DNA from 2 places in the Staphylococcus sp. TCBT05 genome. Region 1 is predicted to be linked to the other one. Evidence: riboswitches for the same ligand, from Rfam matches in the RefSeq annotation. Region 1 holds a riboswitch; the other holds the start of a gene.
What was found. Region 1 has a riboswitch for lysine ahead of ACY191_RS07945 (amino acid permease). Riboswitches for the same ligand answer to the same signal wherever they lie in the genome.

Region 1 (11,758 bases):
ACGTCGTTATATTCCAGATATTACGAGCCGTAACTTTAATTTAAGAAGTTTCGCTGAACGTACAGCAATGAATACACCAATTCAAGGTAGTGCTGCTGATATTATTAAATTAGCGATGGTGAATTTTGCTAAAGCAATTGATAATACAGATTTTCATGCGAAGTTATTATTGCAAGTACACGATGAATTAATCTTCGAAATTCCTGAAAATGAAGTATCAGAATTTGAGAAATTTATAGAAGATATTATGGATAATGCATTAGATTTAGATGTGCCATTGAAAGTAGAATCTAGTTATGGCAAGACGTGGTATGATGCAAAATAGAAAGTTGGTACAATAATGCCGGAATTACCAGAAGTTGAACACGTAAAAAGAGGAATTGAACCATTTGTTGTCGATCAGAAAATTGTAGGTGTACACTTTTCAAATAAAGTAAAAGAAGGTAAGGCAGCAAATAAAGAAACGATTATCAAAGGAATGGAATTAGATACGTTCCAAATGTTCACGCAACAATTTATAATTGAGAAGGTAGAACGCAGAAGTAAATATATTGTTTTCTATCTTAAAAAACAGCATGAGCATCGTATTTTAATCAGTCATTTAGGTATGGCTGGTGGATTCTTTGTTGTAGACAAAATAGAAGATATTACAAACACGAATTATAGAAAGCATTGGCATGTTGTGTTTAAACTAGCAAATGGCAAGTTGCTTGTGTATTCAGATATACGACGATTTGGAGAAATTAGAAATGTGGCCTCATTTGATGCCTATCCTTCATTTTTAGAAATAGCGCCTGAACCATTTGAAGATGGTGCGTTAAGTCATTATTTGTCATGGTTTGATAAGAAACTGTATCAAAATAAACCAATTAAACAGATGATACTAGACCATAGAGTCATTTCAGGTTGTGGAAATATTTATGCTTGTGAAGCGTTATTTAGGGCTGGTATACATCCTGCTAGGTTATCAAAAGATTTAAAACATCAAGAGCGAGAAATGGTGTTTTATTATGTTCGAGAAGTCCTAGAAGTGGGTATAAAAAATGGAGGCACAAGCATATCAGATTACCTACATGCAGATGGTAGTAAAGGTACGATGCAACTACATTTAAATGTATATAAACAAAAGCAATGTAAAGTATGTGGTACTGATATAGAAACACAAGTTATCGCAACGAGAAACAGTCATTTTTGTCCGACATGCCAAAAGTAAAGGAAGAGTGAGTATTATGCCAAAAGTCATAGGATTAACTGGTGGTATTGCTACAGGTAAATCAACTGTATCTGAATTATTAACTATACATGGTTTTAAAATTGTCGACGCTGACGTTGCATCACGAAAGGCAGTAGAAAAAGGAACGACAGGTCTCGCTCAAATTCGTGAGCACTTTGGTGAGGAAGCGATTTTAGAGAATGGTGAGATGGATAGACAATATGTTGGAGAACTTATTTTTAATTATCCTGAAAAGAGATTAGAACTCAATGAAATCGTCCATCCAATCGTCCATGAAATTATGGAACAAGAAAAAGAGGCCTATTTAGAACAAGGTTATAATGTAATTATGGATATTCCATTACTTTATGAAAATGAATTGCAGAATACTGTCGATGAAGTTTGGTTGGTATATACATCTGAAAGTATACAAATCGAGCGTTTAATGGAACGTAATGATTTAAGTTTAGAGGATGCAAAAGCGCGTGTCTTAAGTCAAATTTCAATAGATAAAAAGCGTCGAATGGCAGATCATGTAATTGATAATAGAGATACCAAACTTGAATTAAAGCAAAATGTCGAAACATTATTGATTGAAGAGGGTTATATTGATAATGAAATAGAAGATGGACAGTAATTACTTTAGTCATATTAAATAGCATGTATGTAATTGTTATTAACTATAGGTGCTTAAGTTAATCTCTTTAGCAAGTTTAACGAAGATAAAAACACTGATTTATTAAGGCGTTAGCTTCGAAATTTAACGTTTTGAAACGTAGCTAAGTTGTAACGCTTTTAACAATATATGCTAAATAATGAGAGTAACACATTGATACAAATAAAAATAACGTCAATTCCTATGGCATAAGTACATTAAATAGGAATTGACGTTTTTTATCATTTAGTCTCATAAATCAAGATATATTTTGCATTAATAGCCTAATTATTACAGCATTTCGGGATAATAAAAGCTTTATATTACAGCATAAATAAAAAATTGAAATTTCTAAAAGAAAACGCTTTCTTATTCAAAGTTTTATGTTATACTATTTCCATAAAGTATAACACAAAGATGAGGGGTGCTTTTTAATGGCTACAAATATTGCAATTAACGGTATGGGCAGAATCGGAAGAATGGTATTAAGAATCGCATTAAAAAACAAGGACTTAAATGTGGTTGCAATTAATGCAAGTTACCCTCCGGAAACAATTGCTCACTTGATTAATTACGATACTACACATGGTGCATATGATTTAACTGTGGAACCAGTTGAAAATGGTATCAAAGTTGGTAATCATGAAATAACATTAGTTTCAGATAGAAATCCAGAAAATTTACCTTGGAAATCAATGAACATAGATATCGTAATAGAGGCTACTGGTAAATTTAATCATGGCGACAAAGCAGATGCACATATTAAAGCTGGGGCTAAAAAGGTATTATTAACAGGACCATCTAAAGGTGGAGACGTACAAATGATAGTTAAAGGCGTTAACGATGATCAATTGGATATCGATGCATATGATATCTTTAGTAATGCTTCATGTACTACAAATTGTATTGGTCCAGTTGCAAAGGTATTAAATGATCAGTTTGGTATCGAAAATGGCTTGATGACAACAGTACATGCGATTACAAACGATCAGAACAATATTGATAACCCTCATAAAGATTTGAGACGTGCAAGATCTTGCAATGAGAGTATCATACCAACTTCTACAGGTGCTGCGAAAGCATTAAAAGAAGTGTTGCCAGAATTAGAAGGTAAATTACATGGTATGGCCTTAAGAGTACCTACAAAAAATGTATCTTTAGTAGATTTAGTTGTAGATTTAGAGAAATCTGTTACAGTTGAAGAAGTTAACGAAGCATTCAAAGCACATACATTAGGTGGTGTGATTGATACAGAAGATGCACCATTAGTATCTATGGATTATAATACAAATCCACATTCTGCTATCATTGATACACAAAGTACGATGGTAATGGGTGATAAAAAGGTTAAAGTAATCGCTTGGTATGATAATGAATGGGGTTATTCTAATAGAGTTGTAGAAGTAGCGGCACAAATTGGTTCGTTAATTGCAAATCAGACATCTGCCGTGGTTAATTCTTAATATAAAATATAATAATCAATGTAGAGTAAACTATCTCTAATGAGTTAAAACGTCGATTTCTATTGTTAAAAATAGAGATTGGCGTTTTCTTAATTATGTGAAGTTGTTACTATTTAAGCGTATTTAGTATACCTCGATCAGGAAAATGATAACACCATGTTGAATTGCAACAATAATATATTAACGTTTGAATCGTATTGTGATAAAATGACTTGCCAAATGAGATGGTCGAAATCATTACGTTTTTTTAATATTATATGGCGCATTTTTATTAGGAACCAAGAAAATGGGTGTAAATTATAAATTTTAATATAATAAAACAACTAAAAGTAAAGTGATTTCAGTTGAAGTGTTGCCATTCTTTTGTGGGACTCATATTTATAGTATAATGAAAATTAATCAAATTGAGAGGGTGATAAGACGATGAAATGCCCGAAATGTAATTCGACGCAATCACGTGTCGTCGACTCTAGACATGCTGATGAAGTTAATGCGATTCGTAGAAGAAGAGAATGTGAAAAGTGTGGGACACGTTTTACAACTTTTGAACATATAGAGAAGAGACCATTAATCGTCGTGAAAAAAGACGGAACAAGGGAACAATTTTTACGTGAGAAAATCTTAAACGGACTTGTGCGATCATGTGAGAAAAGACCTGTACGATATGAACAGTTAGAGGAAATTACAAATAATGTTGAATGGCAATTGCGTGATGCAGGTCAAGCTGAAATTTCTTCGCGAGAAATTGGGGAGTATGTAATGAACTTATTGATGCACGTGGATCAAGTATCTTATGTGAGATTTGCGTCTGTCTATAAAGAGTTTAAAGATGTCGATCAATTATTAGAATCGATGCAAGGTATTTTAGCAGAGAATAAACGGAGTGATTCTTAGATGGGATTACAGGCAAATGATTATGGATTGCGACCGCATGATAACTTTAATGTCATTCGTAATTTTGAAATCAATCACAGACATTTGCAAATACTAAATAGATTATTTACACCACTTATAGGTCCTGAGGCAATTGGTTTATACCATTATTTAAACCAATTTGTTGAGCAGTCAGCCGACACAATTGCTACACATTATATTATTATGAGTGAATTAAAGATTAATTTGCTAGAATTTCGAAAACAAATGGATTTGCTAGAAGGTATTGGGCTAATGAAATCCTTTGTAAAGCATGATGAACAACTTTCTTCATTTGTCTATCAATTGGTGCAACCACCATCTGCTAAACAATTTTTTAATGATCCAATGTTGTCAGTCTATCTTTACAGTGAAGTCAGTAAGCAGCGTTACCATCAATTAAAGCAGTATTTCGAAGCAGAACATACTGTAGCAATGCAACACTATCAAGAGGTCACGCGAACATTTACAGATGTATTTAAAGTACCTAATCATCAAGTTAAAGTGGATACGAGTAAAATTCCGAACGACCAACATTATAATGGCATCGAGCTTTCAGATGTAAAGTTTGATTTTGAGACATTATATGACCTATTGCAGACACATTTTATTAGTAAAAAGATTATCAATAAAGATGCAAAACAGTTAATCACACAGTTAGCTACTTTATATGGTTTGACACCAGAATCGATGAAACGCATTATCTTGAAATCGATTACTAGTGCCCAAGAACTTTCTTTTGAAGAGTTAAGAAAGCATGCTCGAACTTATTATTTAATTGAACATGAACAACAGTTACCTAAATTAAATAAAAAGGGTGACGCAGTTTCAAAATCTGCACCAACTCAACAAAGTGAACCAACTCAACAAAGTGCATCAACGGAAAGTAAACAACAACAATGGTTACAGCAACTAGAAGAAACTAGTCCGATTGACATGTTAGCTTCTTGGTCAGAATCTGAACCAACTGCACAACAAAAGTTTATGATTGAAGATTTAATTGAACGAGAAAAACTATCATTCGGTGTCATTAATGTATTACTTCAATATGTTATGTTAAAAGAAGATATGAAGTTGCCAAAGACTTACATTTTAGAAATAGCGTCCAATTGGAAGAAAAAAGGAATTAAGACTGCAGAGCAAGCATATCAACAAGCGATGAAAGTGAATAAGGCACAATCTGAACCACGTAATCATGCTCCAAAGTATAAACAACGTCAATTAGCGTCAAGAGAAATGACGCCAAAATGGTTATTAGAAGCTAAGGATCAGGATGATCATCCTGCAACTGCAAACAATGAACCAGAAGAAGATGAAAAATTAAAGGCTGATAGAGAAGCCTTTCTTAAACATTTGAAACAACAATGGAAGGAGGAATAAGCTATGAAGTCTTTTAGTAATATAATGGGCGACTCTAATGATTTATCAAAGCGCATTGCTAAAATTAAAAAAGATGTAATAAATGATCCTGATGTAAAAGCTTTTTTAGAGTCAAATCAGAAGAATCTAACTAATGCTATGATTGATGAAGATTTAAATATTTTGCAAGAATATAAAGATCAACAAAAACATTATGATGGCCATGCATTTGAACAATGTCCGAACTTTGTAAAGGGGCATGTACCAGAGTTATATATTGAACATGGACATATAAAAATTAAATATTTGCCATGTCCATGTAAAATAAAGCATGATGAAGAACGATTCAACTCCCATCTAATTACTTCGCACCATATGCAACGCGATACTTTAAATGCTAAATTAGAAGATATTTATATGGATAAACGTGATAGATTGGACGTAGCTATGGCGGTAAATAAAGTGTGTGAACAAATCACCAATAAAGAGACGGGTGTTAAAGGACTTTATTTATATGGGCCATTTGGTACAGGCAAGTCATTTATAATGGGAGCAATCGCCAATCAGTTAAAGACTAAAAAAATTCCTTCAACTATCGTATACTTACCAGAATTCATTCGAACATTAAAGGGTGGATTTAAAGATGGTTCATTTGAAACTAAGTTATCACGTGTAAGAGAAGCGAATATCTTAATATTAGATGATATCGGTGCTGAGGAAATTACGCCGTGGGCACGTGATGAAGTGATTGGCCCATTGTTACATTATCGTATGGTACAAGAACTACCTACATTCTTCACATCTAACCTGAGCTTCAAAGAATTGGAACATCATCTTTCTGTGACCCGTGATGGTACAGAGCAAACTAAGGCGGCTAGAATATTAGAGCGTATTAAAGCATTGGCTACACCATACTATCTTGAAGGAAAAAATTATAGGAACGATTGAAATATTGAATAATTGTTGTATAATATAGATAAATCTAAATCAATATGAAATTGTCAAAGACATGATGGACCAGTGAATACTTTACAGAGAGCCAAGTGAGATGAGATTTTGGTAAGTATACTTGTTCATTACTACTTTGTAAATGGTGTGCTAAATCACATCCGGCTCAAGACCGTTATCTTAAGTAGAGTAGGCAAAGTTAACTTTAAGTTAGACGATGTCTTATTTTAGGGTGGTACCACGATGACCTCGTCCCTTTTGGGATGGGGTCTTTTTGTTTTTTTAGTAGTGTGTTTGACAGTTCATTATTGATGATAGTACATATGAAAAATAGGAGGGTAATTATGGAGCAAATTAATATAACATTTCCAGATGGCAATTCGAAGGTGTTTGATAAAGGCACAACAACTGAAGATATAGCACAATCTATTAGCCCTGGTTTACGTAAAAAAGCTGTTGCAGGTAAATTAAATGGACAATTGATTGATTTAACACGTCCAATTGAAACTGATGGGGAAATTGAAATCGTAACACCAGGTAGTGAAGAAGCATTAGAAGTGTTACGTCATTCGACAGCACATTTAATGGCACAAGCTTTAAAACGTCTGTATGGAGATGTTTGCTTTGGTGTAGGTCCAGTGATTGAGGGTGGATTCTACTATGACTTCGATATGGAAGAAAGTATATCATCTGATGACTTTGAAAAAATTGAAAAGACAATGAAACAAATAGTCAATGAAAATTATCCAATAGAACGTAAAGTGGTAACTAGAAATGAAGCAAAAGCATTCTTTAGTGATGACCCTTATAAACAAGAATTGATTGATGCAATACCTGAAGATGAAAATGTAACATTATACTCTCAAGGTGAATTTACAGATCTTTGTCGAGGTGTACATGTTCCAACTACTGCGAAAATAAAAGAGTTTAAACTATTATCTACAGCTGGTGCATATTGGCGTGGTGATAGCAATAATAAAATGCTACAACGTATTTATGGTACTGCGTTCTTTGACAAAAAGGATTTAAAAGCACATTTACAAATGCTTGAAGAAAGAAAAGAACGTGATCACCGTAAAATTGGTAAGGAGTTAGAATTATTCTCTAATAACCAACTTGTTGGTGCGGGTCTACCTTTATGGTTGCCTAACGGTGCTACAATTCGCCGTGAAATCGAACGTTATATTGTCGATAAAGAGGTGAGCATGGGATATGATCACGTGTATACACCAGTTATGGCAAATGTTGATTTATATAAAACATCTGGTCACTGGGATCACTATCAAGATGATATGTTCCCAACAATGAAATTAGACGAAAATGAAGAAATGGTACTACGCCCTATGAACTGCCCGCATCATATGATGATCTATGCGAATAAACCACATTCATACCGTGAGTTGCCAATTCGTATTGCAGAGTTAGGTACAATGCATCGTTATGAAGCAAGTGGGGCAGTATCAGGATTGCAACGTGTTCGTGGTATGACTTTAAATGATGCGCATATTTTCGTACGTCCAGATCAAATTAAAGAAGAATTCAAACGCGTTGTTAATCTTATAATTGATGTTTATAATGATTTTGGTTTTGAAAATTATTCATTCCGATTAAGTTACCGCGATCCTGAAGATAAAGAAAAATACTTCGATGATGATGATATGTGGAACAAAGCTGAAAGCATGTTAAAAGAAGCGTCTGATGAATTAGAATTGGATTATGAAGAAGCAATCGGTGAAGCGGCGTTCTATGGTCCGAAATTAGACGTTCAAGTTCAAACTGCAATGGGTAAAGAAGAAACATTATCTACTGCACAACTCGATTTCTTATTACCTCAAAAATTCGATTTAACATATATCGGAAATGATGGTGAACAACATCGCCCAGTAGTTATACACCGAGGCGTAGTGTCAACAATGGAACGATTTGTTGCATTCTTGACTGAAGAAACTAAGGGTGCATATCCTACTTGGTTAGCACCTAAACAAGTAGCTATTATTCCAGTTAATGTTGATTTACATTATGATTATGCACGTCATATTCAAGATGAGTTGAAATCACAAGGCGTACGTGTAGACATTGATGATCGTAATGAAAAAATGGGCTATAAAATAAGAGAAGCTCAAATGCAAAAAATTCCTTATCAACTTGTTGTTGGTGATAAAGAAGTTGAAAACAATGAAGTAAATGTAAGGAAATATGGTTCTCAAGATCAAGAAACACTTGAAAAAGATGAATTCATTTGGAATCTTGTAGATGAGATTCGTTTGAAAAAACAAAGATAGTCTTGAAAGTCTTTACAAAATAATGTATATTACAAGTTAGTGAAATAAATAAAATTCATAAAATTTGAGTTAGAGGTTGCGTTTTTAATAAGTAAGCATTTTGATGTCGAATGGGTCATATGACGAATGTTGAAAGGTAAAATCGCCGAAACAGACTTTATCCATTTATACTGTTTGTTGGGTCAGTTATCGAAAGAGACTGAACTGTCACATATGTGATGTGCTACCTATATACATGCTATTATTAAATTGGTTGCATATCTATTAGGTATGCAACCTTTTTTTAGGCGTAAAACTATAAAGCATATGCTTCGGGAAAGAGCAAAATTATAGTGACTACTGATGTGGATAATCATAAGCTGTCAGTATGAGACAAACTATAAAGACACTGGCTAAAACATATAGAAAGTTAACCTCTAAGTTTACAAAGAAAGGAAGCTTCTATGGCAAAACAAAATAATCAGAATGATGGTATACAAAGGGGACTTAAAGACCGTCATATTTCAATGATAGCAATTGGAGGTTGTATCGGAACTGGGTTATTTATGACTTCAGGTGGTGCAATCCATGACGCTGGAGCTCTAGGTGCATTGCTCGCCTACGCTATAATCGGTGCAATGGTATTCTTCTTAATGACATCACTAGGTGAAATGGCTACTTATTTACCGGTATCTGGTTCATTTAGTACATATGCAACAAGATTTGTAGATCCTTCATTAGGATTTGCATTAGGATGGAACTATTGGTTTAACTGGGTAATAACAGTAGCGGCAGATGTTACAATAGCTGCACAAGTTATACAATATTGGAGTCCTTTAGCAGGCATTCCAGCGTGGTTGTGGAGTTGTTTATTCTTAATAATTATCTTTGGTTTAAATGCTTTATCAGTTCGAGTTTATGGAGAAAGTGAATATTGGTTTGCTTTGATTAAAGTCGTAACAGTTATTATCTTTATTGCGATTGGATTGTTAACGATTGTAGGTATCATGGGTGGCGAATTTGTTGGCTTTGATACATTTACAAAAGGAAATGGACCAATCTTAGGTGATGGTATTGGTGGAAGCTTATTATCTATATTAGGTGTATTCTTAGTTGCCGGATTCTCATTCCAAGGAACAGAATTGATTGGTATTACTGCAGGTGAATCTGAAAATCCAGAGCGTGCAGTACCTAAAGCGATAAAACAAGTATTCTGGAGAATATTATTATTTTACATCTTAGCGATATTTGTTATCGGTATGTTAATTCCATATGATAGCTCTGCGTTAATGGGTGGAGATGATAGTGTAGCTACATCACCATTTACATTAGTCTTTAAAAATGCTGGTTTAGCATTTGCAGCGTCATTTATGAATGCTGTCATCCTTACCTCAGTATTATCTGCAGGTAATTCTGGAATGTATGCATCAACACGTATGTTATATTCAATGAGTAAAGATAAACTAGCCTTTCCAATTTTTGGTAAAACTAACAAATACGGTGTACCGTATATTTCATTATTCGTAACTGCATTAATTGTAATCGGTATTTTCTTATTACAACATGTAAGTGGAGATGCTTATCAATATATCGTTGCAGCTAGTGGTATGACCGGTTTTATTGCATGGGTAGGTATTGCGATAAGCCACTATAGATTTAGAAAGGCATTTAACAAGCAAAATTATGATAAATCTAAGCTTAAATATACTGCTAAACTATTCCCATTTGGACCTATTTTTGCCGGTATATTATGTGTGATTGTTATCATTGGTCAAGACGTTGATTTCATCAAAACAGGTGACTTTGATTTAAATCGCTTTGTCATTACTTATATGGGAATACCAGTATTCTTAGTGTTCTTTATCTATCATAAATTACGCTATAAAACGAAGAAGATTCCTTTAGAACAAGTTGACTTGCGTCAAGATGTAAAAATGGATGAAATAAAATAATTTAATAAAACTGTTGACTTAGCCAATTAATGTTGATATGATAGGTAACGTTGAATACGAAACGAACCAAGAAGAAGCTCCCGCTTCTCACCTGTAGCGACGCTAATTGCAGTTGGCAGGTCTATATATACATGGATTGTCATGTGTAGAGAAGAGCGGGTATGTTATGTACTCGCTCTTTTTGCTTGGGATAATTTCGTAAAAATCTTGGAGGTGTCAACCATAGCAAAAGATCAAACTCAAGTTAACGAAAAGATTCGCGCAAAAGAATTACGTTTAATTGGCCAAGATGGAGAACAAATTGGCGTTAAAACGAAAAACGAAGCCCTTGAAATGGCTGATCGTGTTGGTTTAGATGTAGTCTTAATGGCTCCAAACGCTAAACCACCTGTTGCTAGAATTATGGATTACGGTAAGTATAAATTCGAACAACAGAAAAAAGAAAAAGAAATGAAGAAGAAACAAAAAACAATTAATCTTAAAGAAATTCGTTTGAGTCCAACAATTGAGGAACATGATTTCCAAACAAAATTGAAAAATGGTCGCAAATTTTTATCTAAAGGCGATAAATGTAAAGTTTCAATTCGTTTCAGAGGTCGTGCGATTACGCACAAAGAAATTGGTCAACGTGTTTTAGAGAAATTTGCAGATGAATGTAAAGATATCGCAACAGTTGAACAAAGACCAAAAATGGACGGGCGTCAAATGTTTATTACGCTTAGCCCATTAAACGAAAAATAATAAAGATATTACAGGAGGAAATGAATCATGCCTAAAATGAAAACACACCGTGGAGCAGCTAAACGTGTTAAAAGAACTGGTTCAGGTAAATTAAAACGTTCAAGAGCTTTCACATCTCACTTATTCGCAAACAAATCTACTAAGCAAAAACGTAAATTACGTAAAGCTTCATTAGTACACAAATCAGACATGAAACGTGTAAAACAATTATTATCTTATAAAAAATAATTGACGCAAAAAGTCAGAAGAACATA
Region 2 (11,758 bases), 290 kb from region 1:
AGGGTGGTACAGTTCCAGAACGCGTGATTGGTACTTTTTCAATTGTACCTATGATTGCCGATGCAATTGATATTCCTGTCGTTGCCGCTGGCGGTATTGGAGACTACAGAACAGTAAATGCTGCTTTTGCGTTAGGTGCAGAAGGCGTGTTTGCAGGTAGCTTGTTTATTGCTACATCAGAAAACCCAGCTGCTGAAAATGTTAAGCAAAAAATTGTCGATTCAAATGCTACAGATTTATTATTATTTAGAACTTTACCAGCATACTACAGATCGTTACCCGGAAAATTGGCAGAAGAATTAGTAGAAATGGATCGCCAAGGCTATTCAAATAGCGAATTGTCTCAGTATATGGGTGGGGGCGCTAACATGAAATTAGGTATGTTAGATGGTGATACTGAAAATGGATTTGTCTCAGTTGGCACAGGCATTTCTACTATTTCTGAAATCAAACCGGTAAAAAATATTATTAAAGATGTCATGAAGGATATTCAATAAGTTTATGCTGCTTAATAACATATAAAAACAAAACCACAATCTGATGTGTTGTAAGTTCTGTGAATATCATTCTATAGTTCAACATTCACTAACAAACAGCACTAACTTGATTGTGGTTTTGTTTATTTATCTTCTGAAATTTGATTATTTGGTATCATTAATTATGAGTTGTCTTAATGATTGTCTTTTTATAACTTCTCTTGCTTTACCATCTTTCAAGAAGAATACAGATGGTTTTTGCATTTGGTTATAATTTGAAGCCATGGAATAATGATAGGCACCCGTTGATAAAATAGCGAGATAATCTCCACGTTTTACTGTATTTGGAAGTTGAGCATTTTTAATAATAATATCACCTGATTCACAAAGCTTACCGGCTAATGTGACTGTTTCATTCGCTTCATCATTGCGATTTACTAGCAACGCTTCATAACTCGCATCATAGAGTGCAGTACGGATATGATCACTCATGCCACCATCAATTGACACATATTTATTAACGTCTGGGATTTCTTTGATTGTTCCTACTTCGTATAAAGTAATTCCAGCTTCACCAACGATCGAACGACCGGGTTCAATACCAATCTCTGGAAGTGGATAATTGGTTTCTTCAGCTATCGTCTTAATAGCTTCTGTGATTTCTTTAATACCATCTTCAATAGGGAAACTCACATCGCCTTCAACATATCGAATACTGAAACCACCACCAAGATTAATTAGCTCTACATTAATATCATTGTCTTTCAACCAAGAAATCACTATTTTAGCTGTTTCAATCATCGCTTCTGTGCCTTCGATTTGTGAACCAACATGGAAGTGGACCCCTTTAAGGTTTAAGCGCTTTGATGCAAACACTTTTTTGACACCTTCTATAGCTAAACCATGTTTAATCGACAATCCAAATTTACTATCTTCTTGACCTGTTTGTATAAATTCATGTGTATGTGCTTCAACACCAGGATTCAAACGCAATACAACATTGACTGTTTCACTTGCGTAACGATCAATCAAGTCAATTTCCTCTAATGAATCTATAACAATATAGCCAACTTTGCTTTCTAAGGCATATTGGATTTCATGCTTTGTTTTATTGTTACCATGAAAATGAATATGTTGTGGATCAAAACCAGCTTCCAATGCAGTATAGAGTTCACCTTCAGATACTACATCTAATTCTAAACCTTCCTCTTGCACAAGTTTAACCATTTGAATACAAGTAAACGCCTTTGAAGCATAAGAGATATTATATGTTAAACCACTTGCCTTAAATGCTTCATGATAGCGTCTCATTTGGTTTCTAATTTGTACTTCATCATATACTATAGTAGGGGTACCAAAGCTTTGTGCAATCGTCTTTAGACTTGTACCACCCATCGTTAATTCGCCGTTATTGTTGTATTCTACTACCATCTTTATCTATACTCCTTTATTAGTGAGTCATGATTCATTGCGCTGAGTTGCTCTGAATTAGCTCCCACACCTTTAAATGTATACTCATCTACGCGCATATCATTATTATATAGTATTACCTCATCTTGTGCATTTACTTCTGAATCCACTTCTACAAACATATGACTCATCATCAAAGCTCTAATTGGATATCTTTTACCGTTGATCATAGCTTCATGTTTCGCACGTGCCTTTAATATGCCATCACCATATCCCACATCAACGACTGCCAGTTTTGTATTGTTCTCAGTCGCTTCGTAGGCAAAGCTATACCCACAATAATCTCCTTGTTGTACTTCGCGAACTTGAATTACATTTCCTTTAACAGTTAATGACTGTTTAATCAATGATTCATCTAATGAACCATAAGGTCTTGAACCATATAAAGCAATACCAACACGTGCATGTGTATGATTTGGAAGCACACAACCTTCTCTATAATAGCTCGCACTATTTTGTGCATGTATCATTTCAAATTGATAGCCATCCTTTAATAGCGTTTCAACAACATTCAGCCATGCTGTTTTTTCAATATCATAGTCAGGAACATCAAATTCATCAGCATATCCAAAATGTGTCCATAAGCCTGAAATATGCATTTTCAATGTATTTTCATTCTGTTCATGATGCTGCAAGACTTCCTTTATTTCATCAATTGTTTTCAAACCTGAACGATGCAATAAATTTTCGAATTCTAAATGTACATGAATATCATATAAATCTTCCACATGTTCATAATAATATTGAAGGGAAGGCAATGTCATATGAATTTGATGTTCTCTTAAAACATCAAACTCATATACTGCATTCATCAAGAATATGGTTGCTTCCGGTGCTATCTTTCTAATTCGTACAGCTTCCTTTAAAGAGGTCGTACTGAATGTGTTAATCCCAATTTGTAAAAATTGTTCTACCGCAAAGTTCAAGCCATAATGATAAGCATTATTTTTTACAACAGCCATAATATTATTGTTATTAACAACATTTGCGGCATTCTTTTTAAATTCTGCTGTTTCCACTGACCAAGTAGCAGTCATTTACGTCACACCTCACTGTAAGTTTTTAATAACTGTTCATAGTAATCTGCAACACGTATCAACATATATTCGTTAAAGTTTAATGTTGCTGTATGCAAACCTGTAATATAACCTTTAGATTCATCTCGTACACCGACAAATACAAAATAACTCGGTGCAAATTGACTATAAAAACTAAAGTCTTCACCAAATAAATAAGGCGTAGGTTTATCAATAATCTCAAAGTTTGCACTAGTTAGACCCTGTGTTACTTTGTGCTTTAATGTTGGATCATTATAAGTAGGGGGATATCCTTCTTCAAATTTAACCTCACAATCTACATCAAACAACAATTTAACACTTTCTGCGATTTTCTGCATTTGTTGTTTCACAATTTCTAAATCGTTCACATCATATGTTCTTATTGTACCTTCTAAATATCCATTACTAGGCACTGTGTTGATTGCTTCACCAGCTTCAAAGTGTCCCATATGTACAATATTGCGTTTCAGACCATTTAAATGATATTGTTGAATTTGACCAACTTGAGTTAACACATGTTGCAAAGCTTCTCCACAAGAATGGCCTTGTTCTTTATCTGCTACATGACTTGATAATCCATTTAAGAAGAATCTGTACTCCGTAGCACTTGCAGTAATTTCTTCATCTCTAATAACAACTTTACCTTCATCTTCAAAAGGCATAACATGAATTCCAAATACTGCTTCTATATTATATGCTTCAAATGCACCCGCCTTGATAAGTCGATTCGCACCACCACCTGTTTCTTCAGCTGGCTGGAAAATAAATACGACATTATGTGGTAATTCACCATTTTCAGCTAATGCTTTGCAACGTTTTACAAACAGCATTAGCGCTGTAGTATGTCCATCATGGCCACATGCGTGCATAACATTATCTGTTGAACTTCTATAGGCAACGTCATTTTCCTCAAATATTGGTAGGGCGTCTATATCTGCACGATAAGCGATTGTACGATCACTGTTTCCCTCAAGAAATGCTATTATGCCAGTTTCTAATGGACGTTTGTAAGTTATTCCCAGTTCATCTAAAAATGCAGCTATATACGTCGTTGTCTCATATTCATGAAGGCTTAATTCTGGATGTTGATGTAAATGTCTTCTATGTTTAGTAACGAATTCTAATTCATTCATTTAAGATCAGATCCTTTATTTATTATTATCAATTAAATTCTCATATTTAAGTAGTTTAAATATAACTATAGGTTGCAAATACATTATGTATATAAATTTTTAAAAAATGGAGGTAAAGAAATTGTAAGTTAAATTCGACAAGTGCATCGTCATTAACCAAAAGTATCTTTATCCTCCGATAATAATGGATAAAAACAACGTAAATCCCAGTTGTTTTTCATCCAATTCAATTAGTAAATATTTTAATTATATTAGTCGTTTAATTTTCTTAACGCTGATACGATTTCACGTTTAGAATCTTCAACTTCACTCGTTTGCTTAATAACTTTAGCTGGTGTACCCGCAACTACTGCTCCTGCTGGTACGTCTTGAGTAACGATAGCGCCAGCTGCTACAACTGCTCCTTCACCAACGCGTACGCCTTCGAGAATTACAGCATTAGCACCAATTAATACATTATCTTCAATTACAACAGGAGAGGCACTAGGTGGTTCGATGACACCTGCAAGAACTGAACCTGCGCCGACATGTACGTTTTTACCAGTCGTTGCTCGTCCTCCAAGCGTAGCATTCATATCAACCATTGTGCCTTCACCAACAACTGCTCCGATGTTGATTGTTGCACCCATCATTACAACCGCTCCGTCTTCAATAATTGCTTGTTCTCTAATAAATGCTCCTGGTTCAATACGTGCATTTGTATTAGTTAAATCTTTCAATGGAATTGCAGAGTTACGACGATCCATTTCAATTTCTAAATCTGTAATTGCAGCTTGATGCTGCTCGTAAAATGATTTCCAATCATCCGCTTCACAGAAAATTACTTTTGAATCTTCTGAACCAAACACTTTAAATTCTTCTGGGAATGCTACATCATTAAAGTTTCCGTTTGCATAAACTTTAATAGGGGTTGTTTTCTTTGCGTCACTAATATATTGAATAATTTCTTCTGCCGTTAAATGTTGTACCATAATTTAATACGCTCCTTGAATTTTATAAGTTGTTAAATGTGTAATAACCATTTTCTTTGTTAACTAATTTCTCTGCAGCACCGATTGCACCATTGGCAAAAATATCTTTTGATTGTGCACGGTGTGTAATTTCAATTGTTTCATCTGTACCTGCAAATAATACATCATGTTGTCCTACGATTGTACCACCACGTACTGCATGAATACCAATTTCTTCTTGTGTTCGTTTTTCATTGTTTTCATGACGATCATATACTGGTGTTGATTGTGTTCTTAATTCTTTAATTACATCATATAATTTTACAAGTGTACCACTTGGGGCATCTACCTTTTTATTGTGATGTGCTTCTGTTAATTCAATATCAAAATCTTCTAATAGTGGGACTGCTGCTTCCAAAATTTTAGTTAGGGCATGTACACCATAGCTCATATTTGCACTAAAGAATACAGGCATTTTTTTACTTAACAATTGCAATTTATCGATAATCTCTTCTTTTTCACCTGTAGTTGCTATAACTAATGGTAATTCGAAATCATCATCTAATAGTGGTAATAATAATTCTGGATTTGAAAAATCAATCGCTACATTTGCATCTTTTGCGTCAGATATTTTTTCAAAAGTAGGGTAGGGATATGACTTATCATTATTTCTCACAATAATACCACTGATTTCATGTCCTTTTTCTTCAGCTAATCTTGCTACACGCTCGTTCATCGCGCCGTAACCAATTAATAATATTTTCACACTAGTTCACCTGCTTTAAATTGTTCATATGCTGTTTCTAATTTCTGTCTATCATCATCTTGTAGCGTCACTAGTGGTAATCTTACTTCATAATTGCCAAAACCTTCCACTGTAGTTAACACTTTAATCGGTACTGGATTGACATCAACTGCCAATGCATCAAGTAAAGCTTTAACTGGTTTAAATTGCGCTTCAATATTTTCCCCTTGTTGTTTAGCGTCGTATAACGATTGGAAGGTTTTTGGTATAACGTTAGCTACTACAGAGATAACACCGTGACCACCTCTTTGATAATATTCTACAATATTATCGTCATTACCACTAAAGAGTGCAAATTCAGCTAAGTTTAAACGTGATTTTAAAGCTTCTAAATACTCAAAATCATTTGTGGCATCTTTTAAAGCAACAATATATTCATTTTCACTTAAAGTTTCTACTGTTTCAGGTTCAATTGTCATATTCGTACGAGAAGGGACGTTATATAATACAACTGGTAATTTGACTGCGTCAGCAATTGTGGTAAAGTGTTCGATTAAACCTCGCTGACTTGTTTTATTATAATAAGGTGTAATAAGCATAATAGCATCTGCACCAATTTCACGTGCTCTCACTGATGCTTGGATTGATTTTTGAGTATTGTTAGTCCCAGTTCCAGCAATTACAGGAACACGCCCATCAACATAATTCACTACTACTTCTAACACGTGTTCTTTTTCTTCATCTGTTAGTGTTGGATTTTCTGCAGTTGTTCCATTTACAACGATTGATTTCGCTTCATTTTCTAATAAATATGCTAAATGTTTTCTTAAAGCATCGTAATCAACTTCATTATGTGTGAATGGTGTGGTTAGGGCTACACCAACGCCCTCAAAAATATGTGCCATCTTATTTAACTCCTTTCAGACTCATTACTTGCTCAAGAATTTGTACTGCGTTCAATGCTGCACCTTTCAATAAGTTGTCTGAAGTACACCAAACATGGAATGTATTATCTAAAGAATCGTCTTTTCGGATTCGACCTACAAATATTTCATCTTTACCAGTAGAATGAATCGCTAACGGGTATTCATTTTTTTCTGGGTTATCGACTAATACGACACGTTCGTCCTGTTCAAATAATTGTTGAATCTCAGCAACAGACGTATCTTTGTTTAATGTCACACTCATGTGAACACTGTGACTATCTTGTACAGGAACACGTACACATGTCGCCGTTACTTTTAAATCATCATCTTTTAAGATTTTTCTTGTTTCATCGATCATTTTTTGTTCTTCTTTCGTATAACCGTCTTCTAAAAATACATCAATATGTGGTAATACGTTATTATAAATAGGGTGCGGATAAGCTTCTGGTTCTTTACCATTTGCGCCTTCAGCTAAATCTTGTTTACCCTTAACACCTGAACCAGAAACAGCTTGATATGTGGTATAAGCTACACGGTTTAAACCAAACGCTTCTTGTAAGACTTTTAAAGGAACTACAGATTGAATCGTTGAACAGTTTGGATTTGCAATAATCTTACGCTCTAACACTGGTTCATTAACTTCTGGAACGATAAGATCAATACCTTCCGTCATTCTCCATTGACTTGAATTATCGATAACGATTGCTCCTGCTTGTTCAAAAATAGGGGAGAAGTGTTCACTTGTGCTACCACCTGCACTCATTAATACATAGTCGTAGTGTTCATTTGCTGCTTCCTCTGTTAATTCTTGTACAGTATATGTGTTACCTTGGAATTCTACCTGTTGACCTGCTGAACGAGCTGATGAAAATAACACTAATTCATCATATTTAACGCCTTTTCTATCTAAAGTCTCTAACATGTTTCTTCCTACTAAACCTGTTGCACCTGCTACTGCTAATTTTGTCATAATTTATACACTCCATTTATAATTTAATTTTATAAAAATTTTAGAAAATTCAGATTTCAAAAGCTTTATATAAAGCATGTACCGCGCGCTCACCGTTATCTGCATCAATCACACTTGAAATACTAATTTCTGAAGTTGTAGTTTGGTAAAAAGGAATATCGTTTTCAATTAATGTAAGAAATGCTTTTGAAGCGACACCTGACATATCACGCATACCTGAACCGATTAATGAAATTTTGACATAGTCTTCATTAATTTTGAAGTCTAAAGCACTGTATTGTTCAGTCAATGATTCAAAAATATTAGTAATTTGTAATACATCTGTATCTTTTATAGTAAAGGACATTTGTAGTCCTTCCAAGTTAATAATTTGAGAAATCATATCAACATTAACAGACCCCGCTTCTAATTCATTAAACAATGCTGTTAACAAATTGTTATCGGGTAGGGGATAACTGATTGTTACATGCATCATATGTGTGTCTAAAGCAACGCCTGTTACCGCTTTTTTCTCCAATATCTCAGTTTGTGGCATAATCCATGTTCCTTTCACATTTGATAAAGTTCTTCCTAAATATAGTGGAATATTATAATTATTAGCGAGTTCAACACTTCTTGTTTCCAACACGCCAGCACCTAAAGCACTCATTTCCATCATCTCTTCATATGAAACATAATCCAAACGCCTTGCTTCTTTATATAACCTAGGATCTGTTGCATAAACGCCGTCTACATCCGTATAAATTTCACACGGTGTTTGATTGCTAGCTGCTAAAGCTACTGCAGTCGTATCTGAACCTCCACGACCAAGTGTTGTTATCTCCAAGTCGTCATTGACGCCTTGGAATCCAGCGACTACTAACACATCGTGATGGTTAAACGATTGATTAAACGTTTCGGGGTCAATTTCAGCAATTCTACTCTTCAGATGATGTCCGGTCGTTTTAATACCTGCTTGATAACCGGTCATCGCTCTTGCCGAAACACCGATATCATTCAATACCATCGAAAGGTAAGAAACAGTCTGTTGTTCACCCGTCGTAAGTAACAACGCTAATTCTTGATCCTTAGGCGTAGAAGTTAATGATGATACATTCGCCATTAACTCATCTGTGGTTTTACCCATTGCACTTACAACTACAATCAATTGTTCTCCTTGTTCCACTCTATTTTTTAACATTTCAGCTATGCTTTTAATTTTAGTAAAATCACTAACTGAAGAACCTCCAAATTTTAAAACACTTCTTTTCAATTTCTATATCCTCCTCAATGATAGGGGAGAATCACAGTAATATAAAAAAAGAACAAGTCCGGAGTTGCGAACCTGTTCATTAATATATACAAGTGATGCACTCCATTATTTAAAAATAATGACAGACTCTTAGCTCTTAACCATAAAGTCCAACGTGTTATAAGCTGCTATTATAACTGTTTCGGCATCTCACCCTTTCAAAATTAGCTGCTAGCAGACAGGTTCTACTAAAATTTACTAATGATTGATGCGCCTCATCAAAACTATTTAATTTTTGTTTATGATTCACATTATACATAGGGTTATATGTCATGTAAACTGCTTTCAACAAAGTTTTTCTAATTTACTGAAAAATTAAACTATATAATTTCCATTTAACTTTAATAGTGTATTATTTAACTAACTAATTAGAATTCTTCATAATTATCCGGATCTTGTCCTTTTAATCTACCATCTGGTTGTGTTAAATTATCAATTTTTTCTAGGTCTTCATCTGTTAATGCGAAATCAAACACATCTTTATTTTGTATTTGTCTGCTAATAGAAGTAGATTTTGGAATTGGAACGACGCCGTTTTGCACATGCCATCTTAAAATAATTTGCGGAATTGTTTTATTGTACTTTTCAGCAATCGTAGCAATATTTTCATCATTAATAACAGTTGATGCTCGTCCCAGTGGACTCCATGCTTCTGTAACAATACCTTTTTCTTTGTTGAATTGAATCATTTCTTTTTGATTAAAGTAAGGATGTAGTTCGATTTGGTTAACAGCAGGTAAGACACCTGTTTCACGTTCAAGTGTTTCAATATGTTCTTGTGTAAAGTTACACACACCGATAGATTTAATTAAACCTGCTTTTTGAGCATCGATTAATGCTTTCCAAGCTTCAACATATTTACCTTGTTTAGGATTAGGCCAATGAATTAAATATAAATCAATGTAATCTACATTCAAACGATAAATTGACTCTTGAATTGCTGTTAAAGCAGCATCATAGTCTTGATAACGTCCTGGTAATTTAGAAGTGATAATAATTTGATTTCGAGATACATGACTTATTTCTATCGCACGTCCAACTGTACCTTCATTTTCATAATTATAGGCAGTATCAAGTACTCTATAACCTTGATTAAGGGCATTTACTATAGCATGTACACCTTCAGATCCATTTAATTTGTATGTACCAAAACCAATTTGTGGCAATACTTGGCCATCAAGCAAATTCAAATTTTTCATAAACTTATTCCTCCTATTTACTTTGTCAATGTTGATTATATAACTCAACATTATCTATTTAAAATAATTTGCCTACACAAAGTAATATTAAAAGGGGAGACAAACAAAAAACGCAGTTATCAAATACATTAATTTGCACTGATAACTACGTTACTTACTAATTAAAATTATTTATTTAAAACGCCTGTTTCCTTTAAATATTCCTCATATGGAATTTCTTTAGAAACAGATCCTTCTGGATTTAAATCGATGACACGATTTGCAATCGTATTTATAAATTCAAAATCATATGATGTAAAGATAATTGAACCTTTAAATGATTTCAATCCATCATTCACCGCTGTAATACTTTCTAAATCTAAGTGGTTAGTAGGTTCATCAAGTAACAATACATTCGAACTTGATAGCATCATTTTACTTAACATACAACGCACTTTTTCTCCACCAGATAAAACATCTGCTTTTTTCTTAACTTCTTCACCACTAAACAACATACGTCCTAAGAAGCCACGTAAGAAAGTTTCAGTCTGTTCATCTTCAGGTGCATATTGACGCAACCAATCAACTAAGTTCATATTTACGCCTTCGAAGTATTCAGAATTATCTTTTGGTAAGTAACTACGTGATGTTGTTACACCCCATCTAACAGAACCTTCGTCTGGTTCCATTTCTCCAGCTAATATTTTCAGTAAAGTTGTCTTAGCAATTTCACTATCACCAATTAATACCGCTTTGTCATTTGGATCCATTGTAAATGAAATATTGTCTAATACTTTCACACCATCTACAGTTTTAGATAGGTTTTCCACAAACAATAAATCATTACCGATTTCACGTTCAGGTGTGAAGTTAACAAATGGATAACGACGTGAAGAAGGTTGAATATCTTCTAATTCTATTTTTTCTAATTGTTTCTTACGACTTGTAGCTTGTTTTGATTTTGATGCATTGGCAGAAAATCGTGCTACGAAATCTTGTAGTTCTTTGATTTTTTCTTCTTTTTTCTTATTTTGATCTTGTGCCATTTTCATAGCTAATTGGCTAGATTGATACCAAAAATCATAGTTACCAACGTAGACTTTAATTTTACCATAATCTAAATCTGCAATATGAGTACATACATTATTTAAAAAGTGTCTATCATGCGAAACAACGATAACTGTATTTTCAAAATTAATTAAGAAGTCTTCTAACCAGCTAATCGCAGGAATATCTAAGCCGTTTGTAGGCTCATCTAGTAATAACACATCTGGTTCACCAAATAAACTTTGCGCCAATAACACTTTTACTTTTTGATTATTTTCTAACTCAGACATCGTTTTATCTTGTAAATCTGCTGAAATACCTAGACCAGAAAGTAGTGTGCCTGCATCAGCTTCAGCATTCCAACCATCCATTTCAGCAAATTCACCTTCTAATTCCGCAGCGCGGATACCATCTTCATCGCTGAAATCTGGTTTCATATAAATTTCATCTTTTTCTTTCATCACTTGATATAAACGTTCATGTCCTTTAATAACAACATCTATTACACGTTCTT

Region 2: another riboswitch for lysine. It lies ahead of ACY191_RS09410 (aspartate kinase); the one in region 1 lies ahead of ACY191_RS07945 (amino acid permease).

Annotation. Positions count from the first base shown of each region.
Region 1 covers NZ_JBUQDQ010000038.1:171,285-183,042, forward strand. Annotated here, with positions in the region: gene polA (DNA polymerase I) at 1-325, shown strand, start outside; gene mutM (bifunctional DNA-formamidopyrimidine glycosylase/DNA-(apurinic or apyrimidinic site) lyase) at 341-1,213, shown strand; gene coaE (dephospho-CoA kinase) at 1,230-1,850, shown strand; gene gap (type I glyceraldehyde-3-phosphate dehydrogenase) at 2,303-3,331, shown strand; gene nrdR (transcriptional regulator NrdR) at 3,755-4,225, shown strand; gene ACY191_RS07930 (replication initiation and membrane attachment family protein) at 4,226-5,623, shown strand; gene dnaI (primosomal protein DnaI) at 5,627-6,550, shown strand; gene thrS (threonine--tRNA ligase) at 6,895-8,832, shown strand; lysine riboswitch at 8,895-9,066, shown strand; gene ACY191_RS07945 (amino acid permease) at 9,276-10,763, shown strand; ribosomal protein L20 leader region at 10,826-10,953, shown strand; gene infC (translation initiation factor IF-3) at 10,977-11,504, shown strand; gene rpmI (50S ribosomal protein L35) at 11,532-11,732, shown strand.
Region 2 covers NZ_JBUQDQ010000038.1:459,838-471,595, forward strand. Annotated here, with positions in the region: gene ACY191_RS09370 (NAD(P)H-dependent flavin oxidoreductase) at 1-497, shown strand, start outside; gene lysA (diaminopimelate decarboxylase) at 642-1,907, opposite strand; gene ACY191_RS09380 (alanine racemase) at 1,910-2,983, opposite strand; gene ACY191_RS09385 (amidohydrolase) at 2,989-4,137, opposite strand; gene dapD (2,3,4,5-tetrahydropyridine-2,6-dicarboxylate N-acetyltransferase) at 4,389-5,108, opposite strand; gene dapB (4-hydroxy-tetrahydrodipicolinate reductase) at 5,131-5,853, opposite strand; gene dapA (4-hydroxy-tetrahydrodipicolinate synthase) at 5,850-6,737, opposite strand; gene ACY191_RS09405 (aspartate-semialdehyde dehydrogenase) at 6,739-7,728, opposite strand; gene ACY191_RS09410 (aspartate kinase) at 7,778-8,980, opposite strand; lysine riboswitch at 9,068-9,246, opposite strand; gene ACY191_RS09415 (aldo/keto reductase) at 9,388-10,218, opposite strand; gene ACY191_RS09420 (ABC-F family ATP-binding cassette domain-containing protein) at 10,386-11,758, opposite strand, start outside.